DNA from 4 places in the Paenibacillus sp. tmac-D7 genome. Region 1 is predicted to be linked to each of the others. Evidence: riboswitches for the same ligand, from Rfam matches in the RefSeq annotation. Region 1 holds a riboswitch; each other region holds the start of a gene.

Region 1 (4,577 bases):
TTGTGAACAAACTCGATCGGGTCTTCGAGCGTAATAATGTGATCGTTGCGGGTCCGGTTGATGTAGTCCAGAATCGCCGCCAGCGTCGTCGATTTCCCGCTTCCCGTCGGCCCCGTGACCAGGAGCAGGCCCTGCGGCTTCTTCGCGAACTCTTCGGCCATCGCTGGCAGCCCGAGCGCTTCCATCTGCGGGATTTTGCTCGGAATCAGGCGGATCGTCAAGCTGACGTTTCCCTTCTGTTGAAAAGCGTTGACACGATACCGGGACACATCCGGTATTCCATAGGAAAAGTCCAGGTCGCCCTTGCTCATAAACGATTGATACTGTTCGTTCGTCATCAGCTCCCGGGCCAGCTCGACCGTGCGGGCAGGCGTCAGCACCTCGCCGTTAACCGGCTTGAGATCGCCGTGAATCCGAAACACGGCCGGCGAATGTACGGTAATATGAATATCTGAAGCTTTCTTCTCATAAGCCAGCTTCAACAAGTCAATTACGCTCAAATCAGACCCCTCAATTTCCCATTTATTATCATTATACGCATAATCCGGGTGATCTGCCATTAAATATTAGTTAATTCGAACTATTTCTTTATAGCGAACGTACATCTATAGAACTATGTATTAGAAATGCTTATGATTCATTCCCGATCACTCTGAATATTTCAGACAGCGTCGTATAACCCGCAGCCGCTTTCGCAAGCCCATCCTTGACAAGCGGGACATAAGACTGGGTCAGCGCATAGGCGCGGTAATCGCTGTCCGGCCTCTTCTGCAGGATCATGGACCGGAGCGTATCGTCGAGCGTCAAGATTTCATGAATCGCCAGCCGTCCCCGATACCCGCTGCGGCCGCATTCTGCGCAGCCTTGGCCCTTCTTCAACGTTTGCGCCTCAAAACCGTGAGCCTCGAACAGCTTCCGTTCATCCTCGGACGGCGAATACGCTACGGAACACGAAGGACAAACTCGCCTCACCAAGCGCTGAGCGACGATGCTGTTGACCGACGAAGAGACGAGGAACGGTTCGACGCCCATATCGATCAGCCGGGTGATGGCGTTCACGGCACTGTTCGTATGCAGCGTACTCAACACCATATGACCGGTCATCGCGGCGCGGACAGCGATCTCCGCCGTTTCCACATCGCGGATTTCTCCGATCATGACGATGTTCGGATCTTGACGAAGAATCGCCCGCAGTCCCCGGGCGAAACTTAAACCGGTTACCGGATTGACCTGAACCTGGTTAATGCCTTGCAGCTGATACTCCACCGGATCCTCAATCGTAATGATGTTGACGTCCTCATGATTAAGCCTCGACAAAGCGGAATACAGCGTGGTCGTCTTCCCGCTTCCCGTCGGCCCCGTAATCAGTACGACACCGTGCGCGCCTTGAATCCCTTTCATAAACAATCCCAAGTTATGCTCCGAAAGCCCGAGCTTTTCGATATCCGTAAGGGCGCTGCCGAGGTCGAGCACCCGCATCACGACCTTCTCGCCGTGAATAGTCGGGAGCGTGGAGATCCGAATATCGACCTTCCGGAATTCAATATCCATCTCCACCCGGCCATCCTGCGGCAGACGTCGTTCGGCGACGTTCAAGTTCGCCATGATCTTGACCCTGGCAATAATGACGCTCTGCATGTGAGGCGGCAGTGAACGCTCCGTACGCATAACGCCGTCCACCCTGTACCTGATGCGAAGACTGTCTTCCTGCGGATCAATGTGAATGTCGCTGGCGCCGATCTGAACCGCTTGAATTATAATCTGATTCACGGTCTTGACAACCGGCGAATCGTCGTCTTCCCGGGTCTGCGGCCTCGCTTCCTCGCTCTCCCGGTTCTGCAGGATTTGACTGATCTGCTCGACCGATTCCTGCAAGCCGTAATAACGCTTGATCGCCCGCTGCAGCTCGTCCCGAGCCGCAATAGTCGGTTCGATGCGAAGTCCCGTGCTCATGCGCAGCTCGTCGATGGCGAAATAATCGAGCGGGTCGGCCATCGCCAGAATCAGCTTGTTGCCTTCCGTACGCACCGGGAGCACTTGATGCTGTTCGGCAAGCCGCTGAGGAATAAGATTAATGACCTTCGGATCGATCTTTTGGCGATATAACTGGATGTGAGGGATGCCCAGCTGGAACTCGAGCACTTCGATCAATTGCTGTTCGGTGATGTAGTTGCGGTTAATAAGAAATTCGCCGAGCCGCATCTTCGTTTCCCGCTGTTCCTGCAGAGCCGTCGACAGCTGCTCTGGAGTCAACAGCCCCGCCTCCACGAGCAGGTCGCCGATCCGTTTCCGTAGAGCCACTACGCGTTCCCCCCGATCCGAATATGTACCCAAGCCCCAAACGATAAAGTCCTTGAAAACAAAAACAACCCGACTTCAAAAAGTCAGGTCGGTTGCGCTAGTTGCTCACAGCTGTCCAAGCGCCCACATGAAGACAGCCGTTCATCGCATCATCTGAAGAAATAATATGAAAATCATGCCCTATCTACTATTATTTAAGCACAATTCATACGAAGTCGTCAATGAAAAATAGATCTTAAACCCTATTATTTCGTCATAATTCGACAAATATTATTCGAATTTGCCCTAGACTAGACGAATGGCGGGGCCCACGCTTTCTTTTTCCAGCCGAAGGAATAACCCGTCACTTTCATATCGCGATCCAGCATCACATCGACACCGAACGGCAGCTGATGATTATACCAGAAGCGGACATCCCTCCACTTCACGACATAACCGTCCTGTCCTGCCGAACAAGAGACATGAATCCGCTGCGCAAACTGCAGGAAGGCTCTTACGCCGTCCGTTGACTTGGAAGCCTCGACAATCGAATCGAATGCTTCCTTGACGTAGATGTCTTTCACCTCGACATGCTTCCCCCGCACATGACCTGTATAAAAGCAATCCTCCGTTTCCACCACGAACTGCCATCGAAACCAGTGAAACCCGGGCGCAACCTGATAAATGCCTTCGTAAGGCAGCTGGTGCCGGACGCGAGCTACGACGCGGAGGTGATGTGCCGCGCGGACTGCGATATATCCCGCCGTCACCGCATAAACGGCCACAAACAACAGGCCCGGATTCGTCCCCGACGCTATCCACCATAGAACGCCCCCGGCATGCAGGGCAAACAGGAACGGATCGAAAATCGATAATACGTCCAGATGCTGCCACTTTCGGGTAAACGGACGAAAGCACTGAACGCCGTAAGCGTTAAACCAGTCCAGCAATACGTGGAAACCTACCGCGGCAAATATCCAGGCCAGCAGCAGGCCGACATGCGCCCACACCCCGAACGTCCAGGCGATCGGCAGCGCCAACACTAGCGGCCAAACGAACAGCGCCGGCAGCGAATGCGTTACGCCGCGATGCACCCGAATATAGGTCGAGTAACCGCGAACTCTCGCCAATGTATCGAAATCCGGCGCTTGCGAACCGACCATCGTCGCCGTCAGCATCGCTTGAAACAAAACCGGATCAGCGGACACCTCCGGATGTAGCATGGCCAAGCCCGTCAGCGTCGTCCCGAATAACAGATGGCTACCCGTATCCATCTCGGACACCCCCTGCCGTTTAGGCGGAATGCGTTTCTTTCCCTGCGTCTTGTTCCGCTTCAGTACGGCATTCCTGCTCCCACCGTTCCTGAGCGTTAAACCAATAAAACCATTGCGCCGGATGTTCGCGTATCACGCGTTCCATGAACCGATTCAACAAACGGGTCGCCTCGGAACGGGTGGAACGGCTGAAAGACGAGGATAAGTGAAGCGCCGGTTCAAACGTTAACCGGTGAACAAACCCGCGATCCCGCCGCCCGTAGAACGGAACAAGCGGCGCCTGTTGTTCAATCGCCAGCGTCGAAGCGCCTTGCGGCGTCCGGGTCTGCTTGCCGAAAAACCGTGAGGGCGGGAATGTCGGACGCCAGAAATCGCCTAACAAAAATACGATGCCTCCGTTATGAAGATGCTTCTTCAGTTTACGAAGCAGCTCCAATGACGGCGTTCGATCATAATCAAGCCCGGGACAACCAAGCGCTTGAAATTTTAAATAGAACGGTCTTAGCTCCTCGCTGCCTGCAGTCGCAACCGTCAAGCAATCGTACTTCTGACATAGATACCAATAGTAGTAAAAAAAGTTGCCGCAATGCGGTGTATACACGATCGCACCTCGGCCCAGGCGGAGCGCTTCTTCCAAGCAGGCTTCGCCTTCTACCCGGAAACGTCCGGTTCCGCCGGCCGGCAGACGGTAGGATTCAATCGCTATTTCGTAGAGGGCAAAGACGACATTCTCATAATAACGATAACGAACGCTCTTCAGATCCCGCACCTTGCGATCAGGCAGCAGCTCAAGCATATTGCTCAGGATCCGCTGCCGCAGCCGGACGCCGCCGAGCATATACAAGAGCAGCGCCGCAGCGCGGCAAACGGCAACCATTATACCGAGCGGTACCCGGCCTGTGAATCGAGCGATACGTTGTAACATTCGTTCGTTCCCGGTGACTTTCGCGATCCATTCATACAAACCGTTGACGCCTCCTCCGCATATAAACGTTTATCTAGACATAAACCGCTTTTGATACC
Region 2 (4,577 bases), on a different contig from region 1:
GGAGCACGTCGAAGATGGCCGCCAAGAGCGCGATCGAGAAGGCGTTGTTGACGTTCAATATAAGCAGCGCGATGAAGATGACGATAAAGGTCAGGCTGATCAGCTTCGCCTGCGCTTTAAGGTAGGTGACGATGCCCAGCAGCACGTTCTCGCGGAGGAAGTGGAACGCTTTTTTAAACGTTTTCGGCGTTTTGTCCGAAGCGATCCGCTTCCAGGATTCGATCTCGATGCTCAGGAAATAGGCCAAAATAATACCGATCACGAAGTTCACGACGAACGTGGAGAACGAGGTCAGCATGGCGAACAAGCTCGTTAAGAACGTACGGGCGATTTCGGTCGTCTTCTGAATGATCTCCGCGGAGTACTCCTTGGCCTTCTCCACTAAATTCAAATCGACCGGAAGCGTCCCGATCAGTGACTGTACCTGGTCGGAGCGGTTGATGAGCTCTTGCTCCAGAACGACGGCGTAATCGGGCAGCTTGTCGGCGAGATTGATGATCTGGGTCGTGAAGATCGCGCCGAGTCCGGTCATGGCACCTAGAATGACCATCACGAAGACGAGGGTGGAGATGGCGGAAGCGATCGATTTCTTCAACCCGCGCCGGTTCAGGAACTTGGCGAACGGCTCGATGATCAAGTAAATGACGAACGCGAGGAAAATCGGGGTCGCGATCCGATACAGATGGCTGAAGGCGAACATGAACAAATATACGGTAAGCACGAGCAGCGCAATATCGATAATCGTTTTGTAATATTTGCGATAAAAGGGAATCATTCGTTAACCTCCATTCATTATCTTCCATATTAAAAGACACCGACTTGATTCGCAAGTGAGGCCGGCTTGTACATACATACGGAAACAGCGAAGAACGGTTGCTTTCGGCGGCCCGATTCTATACAATAAGAAAAAACGCACAGTAGGAGAAGTGACTGGACATGAAATGCAAGATTTCGCGCAATGCGGCCAAAGTGTTGTTGGCCGAGATGGAGCAAGAAGAGAATAAAGAATTAAAGCTTCGCGTGTATGTGACTCATGCGCATGGCGACCATGCCCACTACGGACTCAGCATGGATACGCCGACCGAGAACGATGTCGTCGTTTCGACAGATAAAGGAATCGACGTTATTCTGCAAAAGGACGAGCCGCTGCTCGACGGCGTTCGGATCGATTATTTCTATGTGCCGGAAGAAGGATTCGCGGTAACGAATCCAAGCAAGGGCAATAACGGGGACCACTAGCACATCGTTCACAGGGAGTTCCCCGGTGTCAGCCGCTTGAAGAAAGGAATTACCGCATGGTCAACGATATTCGCGTTTGCGACAAATGCAAACATATGAGAATGAAAACCGCCGTTCCGAAGCTGCAGAAGCTTGTGCCCGACGCCGAGATCAAAGTCGGCTGCAAGTCTTATTGCGGCCCGTGCTCGCGGTTTGCCTTCATCTTCATTAACGGCCGGTATGTAACCGGCAAGACGGAAGACGAAGCGATCGAGAAGGCGAGCAAATACGTGAAATAAATCATGCAAGAAGATCAGATCCTCGGGCCTCAGGGCACCGGGGATTTTTGATTTGACGCCGGAAGGGATGCGCGGCACGAATTTCGGCGTCCAGACATGATCCGGGGGCGGCCAATTTCCGGGACCGGTAATCGGGGCTATGTGCTCGGTCAATGGGGCGGAGGCCCGCTTTTTGTAACGGTTGCCATGATCGCGTTGACGGGTATCATTTTTTACTGGAAAGGGTACCGGTTATTCAAAATCATACAAAATTCCCAAATTTTTTTATGAAAATGGGATGAAAGAACTATGTATTCGTGACCTTCTATCTTATATTCTTAATAAAGAACATCTCCATGAACAGACACAATTCGAGCGCACTCGATAAGGGCAACCCGGACGAAAGTCTGCGGACGCAAAGCTATAGGGGCTTAGGCGCAGGAGAGCAGCGCTATGCCAGCCAGTTGTCGAAGGCACGGAGTGATCGCGATCCTTTCAACAGCGGCTCCCGACCAGGGGAGCTTTTTTTGGTGTGAATAGATGAAGGAGGAGAACCCGGCGATGGACCAGGAACGCAGCATCTTAAATAAGAAGGGGTTTTACACGAAAATCGGCGATGATTTCATCGGAGTCTTCCTATCTGCTGAAGGACCGAAATTGTTCATAAATCGTGACGTGTACGAGCTGACGTCCCCGCATTGGGATGTCGAGATGATTCGCGGGCGCAGCCGGCAAATCATCACGTTTTACTGGATGGGCGAAGTGAAGCTCTCGATCTGCTGCGAATCGAACCACGACGTATTTCTACCGTTGTTCGATTACTTGATGTGCCGTCCTCAGCTGAAGCACGCTTAGTATAGCTTAGGCAGCGAACGACTGCGGCTTTCTTTGAACCCGATTGGGCCTCTGAGCATACGATGTGGGGTGGCCGGATCATTCCCATCCGGCACGGAACAATCGGATCATTGGAGGCATGTTTGTGAAAAACTCGGAGGTTATCGAGTCGGCGTTATTTGAACATCGGTTTTGGCTTCAGGTGCTCGGTGATCATGCCAGGTTCATCCGGGTAAGCTTGCCGGTCGATGAACGGGAAGAGGCGCAGCGGGCGCTCGGCTTCGTTCAAGCATTCGACGACTTGCTGAAGAAGGCGCGTTCGGATAAGTTCCCGGCAGAGGCGGGAGCTTTGACGCAGGATGCGTACGGGCTGACACAAGACCTTCGCGCGTTCAAGCTGCGCTTGCTGGAGCGGCATTTGATCGGCAAGATCGCAATCCAGCTGCCGCCCGCGTTCTTGAGCCATATGGTGAACGAAGCAGAGGAGTATTTACGCGTACTGGGGTACTTGTTATCCGGGCGCCCGGCGCCGGTATTCGATGCGGTGCACCACCACATCGTATGGCTCCAGGACGCCTACGGCCATGCGGGCTCCATTGCAGCCGGCTTGGATATGACGGAATCCCGTTTGGTGGAACTGGCCAGATCGTTCGACCGGCAATTCCGCGAGTATTACCTGAAAGCGGTGGAACTGGCGGGCTTTCTGCGCACGAACATCAAGAAATTCCCGGCTTTAGCCCGGTTTAATAAAGAGGTTGAGCTTGAAATGACGCTGTTCAAGCAGTTTCTGAGCGAGCTGGAAGAGCTCCGTTTAAGCGGGCAGGCGCTCGGTGTGCTTTCGCCCTTGATGGCGGATCACATGGCTCGGGAGGAGTGTTATTACTTGCTTAAGCTGTCTCAGGTGTCGGAAATCAAAGCGATGAGCTGCGATCCGACGAAGCCGAGGACGGAAGTGTAACGAAACCCTATCGGCCGACGCCGGCAGCGCATCCGTTTACCGGGGAACGTACCCCGAAGACGGATGCGTTTTTTTGCATGGTTTACGCGCTGGAAGGGCGCATGCCAAAAAAAGCTTAGGAGCGTCTGCCCTAAGCTTTTTTTGGCTGCTCCTCACAGCGTATAGGCGCAATCTGCATTAATTCCCGCTCGTACTCGAATCCTTCCGCCAGCCGAACAAGCCGCCCGGGGCGAAAAATTGGTATAACGCGCATTCGATGCGTCCGTTAAACAGCTTGCGCTTCTTATCGGCTTTTCGCCCGAGATAATGCTCCATTTGCTTGCTCGGGCTGAGGATGAAGGCCGACCAGTTCGGCAGCTGCTTATGCATCTGCCCGAATTGGCGCAGCGCGCGTTCGACTTCTTCGCGGTCGCCGAGCCTTTCGCCGTATGGCGGGTTCGTGATCAGGCAGCCGTAATCGCCGGCCGGCAGCGCTTTGCTGACCGGAAGCGTATGGAAGCGAAGCTCCTTGGCGAGGCCTGCGGATTTGGCTGCAGCTAACGCCACTTCGATGGCGGCGGGGTCGATGTCCGAGCCGCCGATTTGCAGCGGGATATCGTCCTTGACCAGATCAAAGGCTTCCTCCCGTGCTTCGCTCCATAACGCTTCCGAAATCACAGGCCAGCTCTCCGCGTTGAAGCTGCGCCGCAGGCCGGGGGCTATATTCCAGCCGATCATCGCCGCTTCGATCGGGATCGTGCCGGAGCCGCAGAACGGGTCGTAGAGCGGCCGTTCAGGCTGCCAACGGCTGAGCAGCACCATGGCGGCCGCCATCGTTTCCTTCAGCGGCGCTTCCGTCACCAATTTGCGGTAGCCTCTCTTATGCAGTCCGGGACCGGTCGTATCCAGCGTGATCGTGGCGATGTCATTGAGCAGCGACACCTCAATCACGTAACGGCCTTCGGTTTCGCGGAACCATTCCGTGCCGTACCGCTGCTTCATGCTTTCCACGACCGCTTTCTTCACGATGCCTTGGCAAGCGGGGACGCTGGACAATTGCGATTTGTGCGAACGTCCTTCGACGGGGAACTCTCCGTCTTCCGGAATCCAGTCCGGCCAAGGCAGCGCTTTGACGCCTTCAAACAAGTCGTCGAACGTGCGTGCTTCGAATTGCGCCATCTTGATCAAGACGCGATCCGCCGTGCGCAGCCATAAGTTTGCGCGGCAAACAGCGAGCAGGTCGCCTGTAAAAGTAACGCGGCCGTTCTCCACGGTGACTTGCTCGTAACCCAAATCGCGAACCTCGCGGG
Region 3 (4,577 bases), on a different contig from region 1:
ATCGTTCTTAGGTTGAGGTTCGTTCTCCGCTGCAGTGAAGGACAGGTAGATCAGAAATCCCGATTCCCCTTTACCCCTATTCAGATGTTGACTCATACGATTGGCAATCCATCCAATCAAGGCGCGCCGTTGATGATCATGGATATTATCGCCTGATAAGGGGGAAGGTAGAGGGGCCCGCGCATTTAGAGCTCCTGCATGAAAATTCCCAAAAAATTTAGGAAATATGGATTTCACAATCGACACTTCCCCCTTTACAAAATCCCGAGCGGAGGCATAACCGTCATTTCATCAACGACCGAACCTTCTGGTTGACATAAGAGATACACCAAATGCTTGGCTAACGATTGAACGGGAATCATGTCGGATGCATCCGGCTTCAGTTCCATCCGGTCCCAGAATGGAGTCGCTACCGCGCCGGGCAATACGGCCGTTACCTGTATGCCTTTATTCCTCAATTCCGCTTGCAATACTCTCGTTAATCCCAGTACCCCGAATTTCGAAGCGGAGTAACCGCCGCAGCCGGGCAGTGCCGTCGTGCCGGCGACAGATACGACGTTAATCATTTTACCGGCACGGTTTTCAACCATATGCCTTCCGAAATATTGGCAGGCGAGGAACGTACCTTTCAAATTAACGGCGATCATTCGATCGAAATCGTCACTGGACATCGTCAACACCGATTCGAACACCCCTGTGCCCGCACTGTTGATGAGTGCATCAATGGTGCCGAACCGCGATATCGCCTCTTCGGCAAATCGGCTAACGCTTTCTTCATTCGTTACGTCCAAAGGTACGGCTAGCGTATTCGCATTCATCTGAGAGGCTGCCTGCTTTAATTCGGCTTCATGTCTTGCTCCCAGCACAAGATTCGCTCCCAATTGACTGAGCAATAATGCCGTTTCTTTGCCGATCCCGCGGGACGCCCCGGTAATTGCAACGGTTTTTCCTTGGAGCTGCAGAAAGTCAATCATCTCATTCACCCGGTCCGCAATACTCGAAATAATTTTTTTCCGTTTCCCACAGTCCGACTTTTCGGAGCTTGGGAAGATGCGGTCGCAGCATGTTGTAGATCACGAGCGCTACGACCTCGGATGTCGGATTCAACTCTTTAAATTCAGCCGTATCCAGGTTCAGATGCTTATGATCCAGCTTATCGAGCACTTCTCTTTCCACAATGGCATCCAAATCCGCCAAATTCATGATCATGCCCGTTACCGGATCCGGCTCGCCTTCGACGGTGACATCAAGGTAATAATTATGTCCGTGCCCATGCGGATTGTTGCATTTGCCGAACAATTTCTTATTCTCCTCCGGCGACAAATGCACGCTATGTAATCGGTGCGCAGCGCAAAAGTGATATTTGCGTGTAAGTCGTATCAAGCATCCCGCCTCCTTTACCGAACTTAAATAGTGGTTTTCATGTAATTGAATCCGGTGCAATTCGCAATCTTGAAACCGCTGTTCCAGCGAATTCCAGATGTACTCAACTACATTTTCCGTAGTCGGTATGCGATGCTGAAAATAGGAATGTTCACGGTCCAAAAACTTCCCGTCGAGCTCCTCTTCCACAAATGAACTCACGATTTGTTTAATATCCGTTGTATTGACAACAATCCCGGATTTTTCATTCAATCGTCCCTTGACCATCACTTCCAGCTTGTAATCGTGCCCATGGCCGCTGGAGTTGCTGCAGCGCCCGAAGACCCGGAGGTTTTCCTCTTCGCTCCACTGGGGAACCCGATAAACGTGAGTTGCCGAAAAATCGATTCTTCTCGATAAATAAAGCATTGCCGTTTCCCCCTTCCTAGGCTCTGGATATGGAACGGTCAAACTCTTCACAGAGCGAGACGTTGTCGGCAAATATCCCCTTCTTCACCGTTGTCACCGTAGACGTTCCCGGTTTTTTCACGCCCCGCGCGCACATGCATAAGTGAGTTCCCTCCACGGTTACGATGACACCCTTCGGCTTCAGCACATTCAATACGGCACTCGCAACTTGCTGCGTCATGCGCTCTTGCACCTGCGGACGCTGCGAGACCAGCTCTACCAATCTGGCAAATTTGCTTAAGCCGACGATTCTCCCATCCGGAATATATCCGATGTGCGCCTTTCCATAGAACGGGATCAGATGATGCTCGCAGAAGGTGTAATAAGTCATATCCTTTACGGTGATGATCCCGTCGTACTCCTCTTCGAACGTTGTCGTCAGCGCCGATTCCGGATTCACCCCCACACCTGAGAACACTTCCCGGTACATTTTCGCGACTCGTTTCGGTGTATCCAGCAGACCTTCCCGGTCCGGATTTTCCCCTATTTGCTCGAGAATCGTTCGAATGCTGTCTTCAAGAGCATCTTTACTTGCCAAATTGGTATTTGATCGTATGGTCATCTAGTATTTCCCTCCTTAGAAACAACAAAAAATCCAGTCCGAATAGAACTGGATTCGTATATACAGATCCGTCCCTAATTCGGCGGCCCAGCCGTCATAGCGTTACCGCCTTAGACCCGAAGCTTTGCGTCCCCACCTTTCGATGAGTTTGCCATTATCGTTAAGAATATAAGCCAAGTATAGTCTATTATACCTAGATAAGCAATGATTTCTTTATTGAAATCTTTGATATAACGACATTATTCGACGCTATATGAGAATAAAGTCGAAAAATACGTGATAATATCGCGCATTTTTTCGACATTTGATGCCAAAGCCGGATGAAGCCGCACAGGTTGCATAAACGAAGAGACGGGGCAAGACGGGCTGCATGCACCCGCCTTACTCCGTCTCTCCTTGTTAGCAGCAGCGATTGATCTTACCGCTTTCATAACGCTCGTGAAGCGACAGCATATAGAACTCCTTCTCCGTCAAAGGGGTTTCATGCGGATGGCGCTCTTGCTGATGCTTCAAGTATTTCTCATAGTCCGGAATACTGAAAATGACCTTGATTGTCGCTTTGGCCTTGCTGGCAAAGCTCGTTATCGTTCTCATGGCATCAGGCTCCAAAAGTAGATTTGACAAACGGCGCTTCTTTTAATACCGGTTTTTGTTTTTGGATCAAAATTTTGTACCAGACGCGTAAAGATTCAATAATCATCAGGATCACCACAATCTCGAAGAAGATCGTGAGGCCTGCATCGATATAGTTGTTCGTCACAATCTGATGCATGACGTCCATATTTTTGGCAGGCGCGATGACTTGCCCCTGATCGATCCCGTCCTGGTATTTCTTCGCAGCCGCCAAAAAGCCGATGCTTGCCTGAGAGGAGAACGTTTTTTGGAAACCGGCCGTTAATGTCGTTACCGCGAGGAACACGAACGGCACGATTCCTACCCAAGCGTAGCGGGCCTTGCCCATTTTGATCATAATCGTCGCCGCGACGGCGAGAGCGATGGCAGCCAACATTTGGTTCGCAATCCCGAACAGCGCCCACAACGAATTGATGCCGCCGAACGGATCGATGGCTCCTTGATACAAGAAGTAGCCCCAGGCCAAGCAAACAATAAACGAAGCCAGGAAATTATACTTGAACACTTTCGTTTGAGCAAACGGCTTGTAGAAGTTGCCGATCAAATCCTGAAGCATAAAGCGTCCTACCCGTGTGCCCGCATCCACAGCCGTTAAAATAAAGACCGCTTCGAACAAAATCGCGAAATGGTACCAGAATGCCTTGGCCCCGGCCAGGAACGTTGAAAAGATTTCCGCCATGCCGACGGCAAGCGTCGGCGCCCCGCCCGTTCTGGAGAGAATGGTGTTTTCACCGATTTCTTTGGCTGTGTTCGTAATTTGTTCCGGTGTCAGCGTGAAGCCCCAGGATGAAATTTTGGCGGCGACGGCAGCGGGATCGGTTCCAATAACGGCCGGCGACGAGTTCATAGCGAAGTAAATGCCGGGCTCCAAGGCGCACGCGGCGATCAAGGCCATGACGGCGACGAAGGATTCCGCGGCCATACCGGCATATCCGATGAAGGGCGCATGACTTTCTCTTTCGATCAGCTTTGGTGTCGTCCCGGAAGAAATCAGGGAATGAAAGCCGGAAACGGCGCCGCATGCTATGGTAATGAACAAGAACGGGAATAAATTGCCGGAGAATACGGGACCGGTCCCATCGATAAACTTGGTCACAGCCGGCATTTGCAGCTCCGGCAATGTCACCAAAATACCGCCCGCCAGTAAAATGATGACGCCGATTTTCAAGAAAGAGCTTAAATAATCTCGGGGTGCAAGCAGTACCCACACCGGCAAAATCGAAGCGATCAGGCCATATACGACCATCATCAGGGCGATCTGCGGCGCGGTGAAGGTGAACATCTTCGCCAGCACCGGATTGGCGGCAACAAATTGTCCTGCCCATAATACGATCATCAATAGAACAAAACCGATAATGGAGCCCTCAATGACTTTCCCCGGTCGAATAAATCGCATGTAGAAGCCCATGAAGATGGCGATCGGCATCGTCATGGCGATCGTAAACATTCCCCATGGAGACTCCGCCAACGCTTTCACGACGACGAGTCCAAGTACGGCGACGATGATAATGAGGATCGCCAGCGTTGCAATAGAAGCTAACGTGCCGCCGAA
Region 4 (4,577 bases), on a different contig from region 1:
TCGTCACTTTACGATACTTCTATCCTTCCTTCCGGGACTCGGACACTTCCAGCTCGGGCTGATGCAGCGCGGTCTCGCGTTCCTGGCGTTGTTCTTCGGTCTGGGGGTTGTAACGGTTTTTTTAACCGCGGTGACGAATCAGGATGATTTCCTGGTCCTGCTGGGCGGGCTGCCGATTATTTGGCTCTATGGGTTATTCGACTGCGTCCAGCAGTTACACCGGAAGCAGCGGGGCGAGACGCTGGTTGATCGGACGATATTCGAGGATTTTCAGGACGGCCGCGAATCGGGCAAGAAAAACAAAACGATTGCGATGCTGCTGTCCATGTTTCCGGGAGCGGGACATATGTACCTTGGCCTGCAAAAACGGGGATTGCAGCTGATGGCGGCTTTTCTGTTCAGCGTTTATTTTATGGATGCGCTCCGGTTGTCGTTATTTTTGTTCTTGATTCCGATTCTATGGTTTTACAGCTTCTTCGACGCGCTGCAGCAGATCTCGAAATCCGGCAGGGAGCCGTTGACGGATGCACCCATCGTGGATTGGCTCGTCCACCGGCAGCGTTGGATCGGAATCGGATTGCTTGGTCTGGGTTTGTATTATTTGCTGGATCAGGTGCTGTTGAATATGCTTGATCTTTGGCTGCCGAGAGAAGTACGGTCGCGGGTGTTGAACTGGTACCATACCTATTTTCAAACCTTTATCGTTTCGGTACTGCTGATTGGCGGGGGGATACGCCTATTATGGGGCGGCAAGAAAGGGAAGCGGGGGGAGTAGATTGAGAAAATGGCGCGTAGGCACGTTGTCGATGGGGCTCACGCTGATCGGCTTCGGAGTCCTCCTGTTCTTATCGCAATGGCAGGGACTTGGCGCATTCACCAGCTTCATCCGCTGGTGGCCGATTGTCCTTGTGCTGCTTGGCCTGGAGATCCTCGCGTATGTGTTCATCGCCAAGAAAGAGAGCGAGGTCATCCGGTATGATTGGATGAGCGTCCTGTTCGTCGGGGTGTTGTTCGCCGGCTGTTTCATGTTTACGATGCTGACCGGTCTCGGGGTGACGGATGAAGTACGCAAACTCGTAGGCGAAGTCGAGGTCACGGCGGATTTGCCCGAACTGCAGGAACCGGTAAATCCGGCCATCCAAAAGCTGGTCGTGCAAACATCCGGCGAACCGGTTCGCATCGACAAAACGGCGGAGCGTTCCATGCACCTGTTCGGCACTTACCGAACCCGCGTACAGGAAGGAGACCGTCCGACGGTCGACAAGGAGCAATTCTACACGGTGCGAACGGTTGGCGACACGATGTATGTGCAGGTGAAGCGTCCTCCGGTCTACCGCGGCCTGAATTCGGTCTACCCGGAGATGTCTGTTACGTTAGTGCTACCGCAGGACGTGCAGGTTGAAGTGCAGGGCCCGCATAACGAATCGAACCCTGGCTAAGAGTCGAAAATATCGAATAATCCCCTTCGGGCCGCTATGTATGAAATAGAGCGGCACGAAGGGGATATTGTTTAGGACCCTGGCCTTAAGGAACCAGAACGGGAGGCTTCCGGTGATGGGTGCCCTGTTCATAAGCGTAGGCCAGTTTAATCAAGGTTGCTTCATCGAAGGCACGGCCCAAAAATTCGATGCCGACCCCCAAGCCATCCGTCGTATAACCGGCCGGTACAGTGATAGCCGGGAAGCCGGAGAACGGGCTAACAAAATAGACTGAAGGGGAGAGAGAGGGAAAACAACGGGAGAAGAGAGGGATATCGGAATTTGGGCATAAAAAAATTGCGGTTTACGCCGCAATTCGTAGTTCATATAGGATGGTCGAGACGACAGGATTTGAACCTGCGACCTCTTGGTCCCGAACCAAGCGCTCTACCAAGCTGAGCCACGTCTCGAACTTCTGAAACGATTATATTTTAGCATGGGTAAATAGGCGTTGTAAAGGGAATTAGGTTACGTCTTCCCCCTTAATCTGCGGAAAAATTGGGTGAGCATGGAACTGCATTCTTCCTGCAGAACGCCTTGAATCACGTCGACGCGATGGTTAAATCTATCTTCCTGCAGCAGGTTCATCAGCGTCCCCGCGCAGCCGGCCTTCGGGTCCGGGGATGCGTAAATCACTTGCGGAATTCGCGCCTGGACGATCGCTCCGGCGCACATCGGACACGGCTCAAGGGTCACATAAAGCCGGCATTCCAGCAACCGCCAGGCGTCCAGCTGTTCGCTCGCTTGTTTAATCGCGATCAGTTCGGCGTGGGCAAGCGGATCTTTGGCCGTTTCCCGGACGTTATGACCGCGGCCGATAATGTCGCTGCCGCGAACAATGACCGCTCCGATCGGCACTTCGCGGCTCGCTTCGGCTTTCCGCGCTTCTTCGATTGCCGCCCGCATAAAATACTCGTGTTCTTCTATGGCTATCAATCGTTACACCTCATTCATCATTAGTCATTCGTCGATTGCGGGTAAGAAAAACGAACAAGCATTCTTACTCACATACTGTGGATAAGTATGTGGATAAATAGGATTAATTTCTTATCCCCATTGTAGGTAAATCGCGCTTGTAGGGCAAGTCCGGGTGTGGATATATAAGTTATCCACAGAACGGTTAACATGTGAATAATTTTTTTACGGAAAAGCGCTGTTAATTTTTTGTGAAAAGTGTGAATTTTCTTGAAGGGAATTTAGGAAACACCTATAATGAGATCAAGATGTGGGCATATGTACCCAAGTTCGGTGATGTGAAGTTTAGTTAAATAGTCGTTATCATTCGTTTTTTTGACAAACTTGTCGAAAGGCAAGGACGCAAAGCTTAGGGTCTAAGGTCTTCTTTATTGTGGATGACGACAGCCTGGCCGCCGATTGGGCGCACCGGTGAACAGACTGTAGTCTCGCATGTTGAGATGCAGCTTATTTTTTACCGAAGACATGAGAGCGAAAGGTGGTAACGAAGGTGATGAAGTCCGTTACGAGTGAAAAAATATCCTACGAGTTTACCCACGAAACGTATAGAAGCCCAAGCGGAATTCTGCTGAACAGCCGGGTGGCGGTGGAGAAGCGGGATTTCGTTTCGACCGGCATTTTGACTTATGCCGAGGGAGATATTCTTGAAGTTGAGATTTCGGAATACAAGGCGTTCGAGCTTGGGGATACGGTTAAATTAACGGTCTATTCACCCGGCGGAATCTATACGTTTCAATCGACGGTCGTGGCTAAAGATCAAGGAGCGCTGATGGTTATCAACCCCCCTCAGAATCGGAACCGGTTCGCCGAGAAGCGGGAGAACCCGCGGGTCGACGTCAAACATGACGGACACCTGCTCTCGATCCGCGAACCGAATGCGGAGATCCAATTGTTGAAGGAGCATGTCGCGCTGGAGGTTCGAAATATTAGCATCAGCGGGCTCGGGTTTATTTTGCCGAGCGATATTGAGTTAAGCAAGCATGCTATGGCCGACGTTCGGCTGGACCTGGGCTTCGAGATGCCGTGCCAAGTCGAGATCATACGGTTGGATCCGGGAGAAACCGTAATCTATTACGGAGCGCGTTACATCGACATGCCAACGGACAAAGCCAATGCGCTGCGGGCGTTTGTGTTGAAAAAGCAAGTGGAAAACCATTTCAGTTCGAAACGGGACGATTTTAACAAACGTATATTCAAATAGAGGCCGGCAATGCCACGGACTTCTTGCAGGGCGCTCGCATATGCTGATCGTAAGGCAAGGATTCTCGTCGGATCGGCTGGGGCCCCCAGCGCCCGAGACCTTCCGAAATGTCCGCAGGGTGGTGAGCACGGTGGCTTTTGTTATGAAATATGAGATCATTCCACGCTATTTGACGGGGCCGAGCCAGCGGCGTCCGAAGACGGCGTTAGCCCGCTGCCGGTTTATGGTGGCCCACGATACGGGAAATCCGGGGTCAACGGCCGCAGCGAATGTGTCTTATTTTGAAAATACCCGCAATGAAATGTCATCTTCCGCGCATCTGTTTGTGGACGATAAACAGATCATCGAGTGCATACCGTTCCTGACCGGACCGGCTGAGATTGCCTATCACGTCGTGTACAACGTAACGACCGATAACGCGCGTTACGGCGACGACGCCAACGACGCGGCGGGCGCGGTGGAGCTTTGTTACGGAGGCAGGATCAGCTTGACGGAATCTTACAAGCGGTACGTATGGGTGCTTGCGTATGCTTGTTACCGGTACGGACTAAACCCGGCTACCGATATCGTCGGGCACTATATGCTGGATCCGGCAAGGAGAAGCGATCCGCAGGAGCCGCTGCGGCTGCTCGGCAAGACGTTCCAGAGCTTCGTTCAGGACGTTGTGAACGAGTACCGGGCCAGCCTTGTGACGGAACCCGCGCCGGAACCGCAGACACGAATTAGCGCGGAGGATGCGAACAAGATCATCGGCTTTCTATCAGCCTCCTATTTCACAGCGGAAGATCAGGCGGCCAAGGCGGAGTTCCACAGGCTGGCCAATGAGCTTCGCCGTATTTCGGGGCAGCCGCCGCAGTAACGCGCCCGTCACCATGCCCTCTTTCCGAATGGAAGGAGGGTTTTTCCCATAGGGAGATGACACG

The links. A riboswitch is a leader RNA that binds a small molecule or an ion and turns the genes downstream of it on or off. The one in region 1 is predicted to bind cyclic di-GMP.
Region 2: it holds a riboswitch for cyclic di-GMP, as region 1 does, so the genes downstream of both, FKP33_RS01875 (hypothetical protein) here and FKP33_RS20855 (GspE/PulE family protein) in region 1, are expected to answer to the same signal.
Region 3: it holds a riboswitch for cyclic di-GMP, as region 1 does, so the genes downstream of both, folE (GTP cyclohydrolase I FolE) here and FKP33_RS20855 (GspE/PulE family protein) in region 1, are expected to answer to the same signal.
Region 4: it holds a riboswitch for cyclic di-GMP, as region 1 does, so the genes downstream of both, FKP33_RS25030 (PilZ domain-containing protein) here and FKP33_RS20855 (GspE/PulE family protein) in region 1, are expected to answer to the same signal.

The regions. Positions count from the first base shown of each region.
Region 1 covers NZ_VIDW01000038.1:29,617-34,193, reverse strand. The annotation lists gene FKP33_RS20860 (type IV pilus twitching motility protein PilT) at 1-500, opposite strand, end outside; gene FKP33_RS20855 (GspE/PulE family protein) at 631-2,301, opposite strand; cyclic di-GMP riboswitch class II at 2,381-2,462, opposite strand; gene FKP33_RS20850 (metal-dependent hydrolase) at 2,592-3,554, opposite strand; gene FKP33_RS20845 (lysophospholipid acyltransferase family protein) at 3,574-4,518, opposite strand; gene FKP33_RS20840 (GNAT family N-acetyltransferase) at 4,549-4,577, opposite strand, start outside.
Region 2 covers NZ_VIDW01000002.1:79,083-83,659, reverse strand. The annotation lists gene ytvI (sporulation integral membrane protein YtvI) at 1-775, opposite strand, end outside; gene FKP33_RS01885 (iron-sulfur cluster assembly accessory protein) at 937-1,239, shown strand; gene FKP33_RS01880 (YuzB family protein) at 1,296-1,517, shown strand; cyclic di-GMP riboswitch class I at 1,876-1,968, shown strand; gene FKP33_RS01875 (hypothetical protein) at 2,058-2,351, shown strand; gene FKP33_RS01870 (DUF2935 domain-containing protein) at 2,476-3,288, shown strand; gene FKP33_RS01865 (THUMP domain-containing class I SAM-dependent RNA methyltransferase) at 3,466-4,577, opposite strand, start outside.
Region 3 covers NZ_VIDW01000003.1:143,704-148,280, reverse strand. The annotation lists gene FKP33_RS03445 (ATP-binding protein) at 1-96, opposite strand, end outside; gene FKP33_RS03440 (SDR family oxidoreductase) at 255-974, opposite strand; gene FKP33_RS03435 (6-carboxytetrahydropterin synthase) at 976-1,791, opposite strand; gene folE (GTP cyclohydrolase I FolE) at 1,808-2,392, opposite strand; cyclic di-GMP riboswitch class I at 2,471-2,555, opposite strand; gene FKP33_RS03425 (CstA-like transporter-associated (seleno)protein) at 2,792-2,986, opposite strand; gene FKP33_RS03420 (carbon starvation CstA family protein) at 2,991-4,577, opposite strand, start outside.
Region 4 covers NZ_VIDW01000066.1:4,695-9,271, reverse strand. The annotation lists gene FKP33_RS25055 (hypothetical protein) at 1-775, shown strand, start outside; gene FKP33_RS25050 (LiaI-LiaF-like domain-containing protein) at 777-1,439, shown strand; partial or broken gene FKP33_RS25045 (amidase family protein) at 1,525-1,698, opposite strand; tRNA gene FKP33_RS25040 (tRNA-Pro) at 1,812-1,888, opposite strand; gene tadA (tRNA adenosine(34) deaminase TadA) at 1,947-2,414, opposite strand; cyclic di-GMP riboswitch class I at 2,761-2,853, shown strand; gene FKP33_RS25030 (PilZ domain-containing protein) at 2,947-3,654, shown strand; gene FKP33_RS25025 (peptidoglycan recognition protein family protein) at 3,797-4,513, shown strand.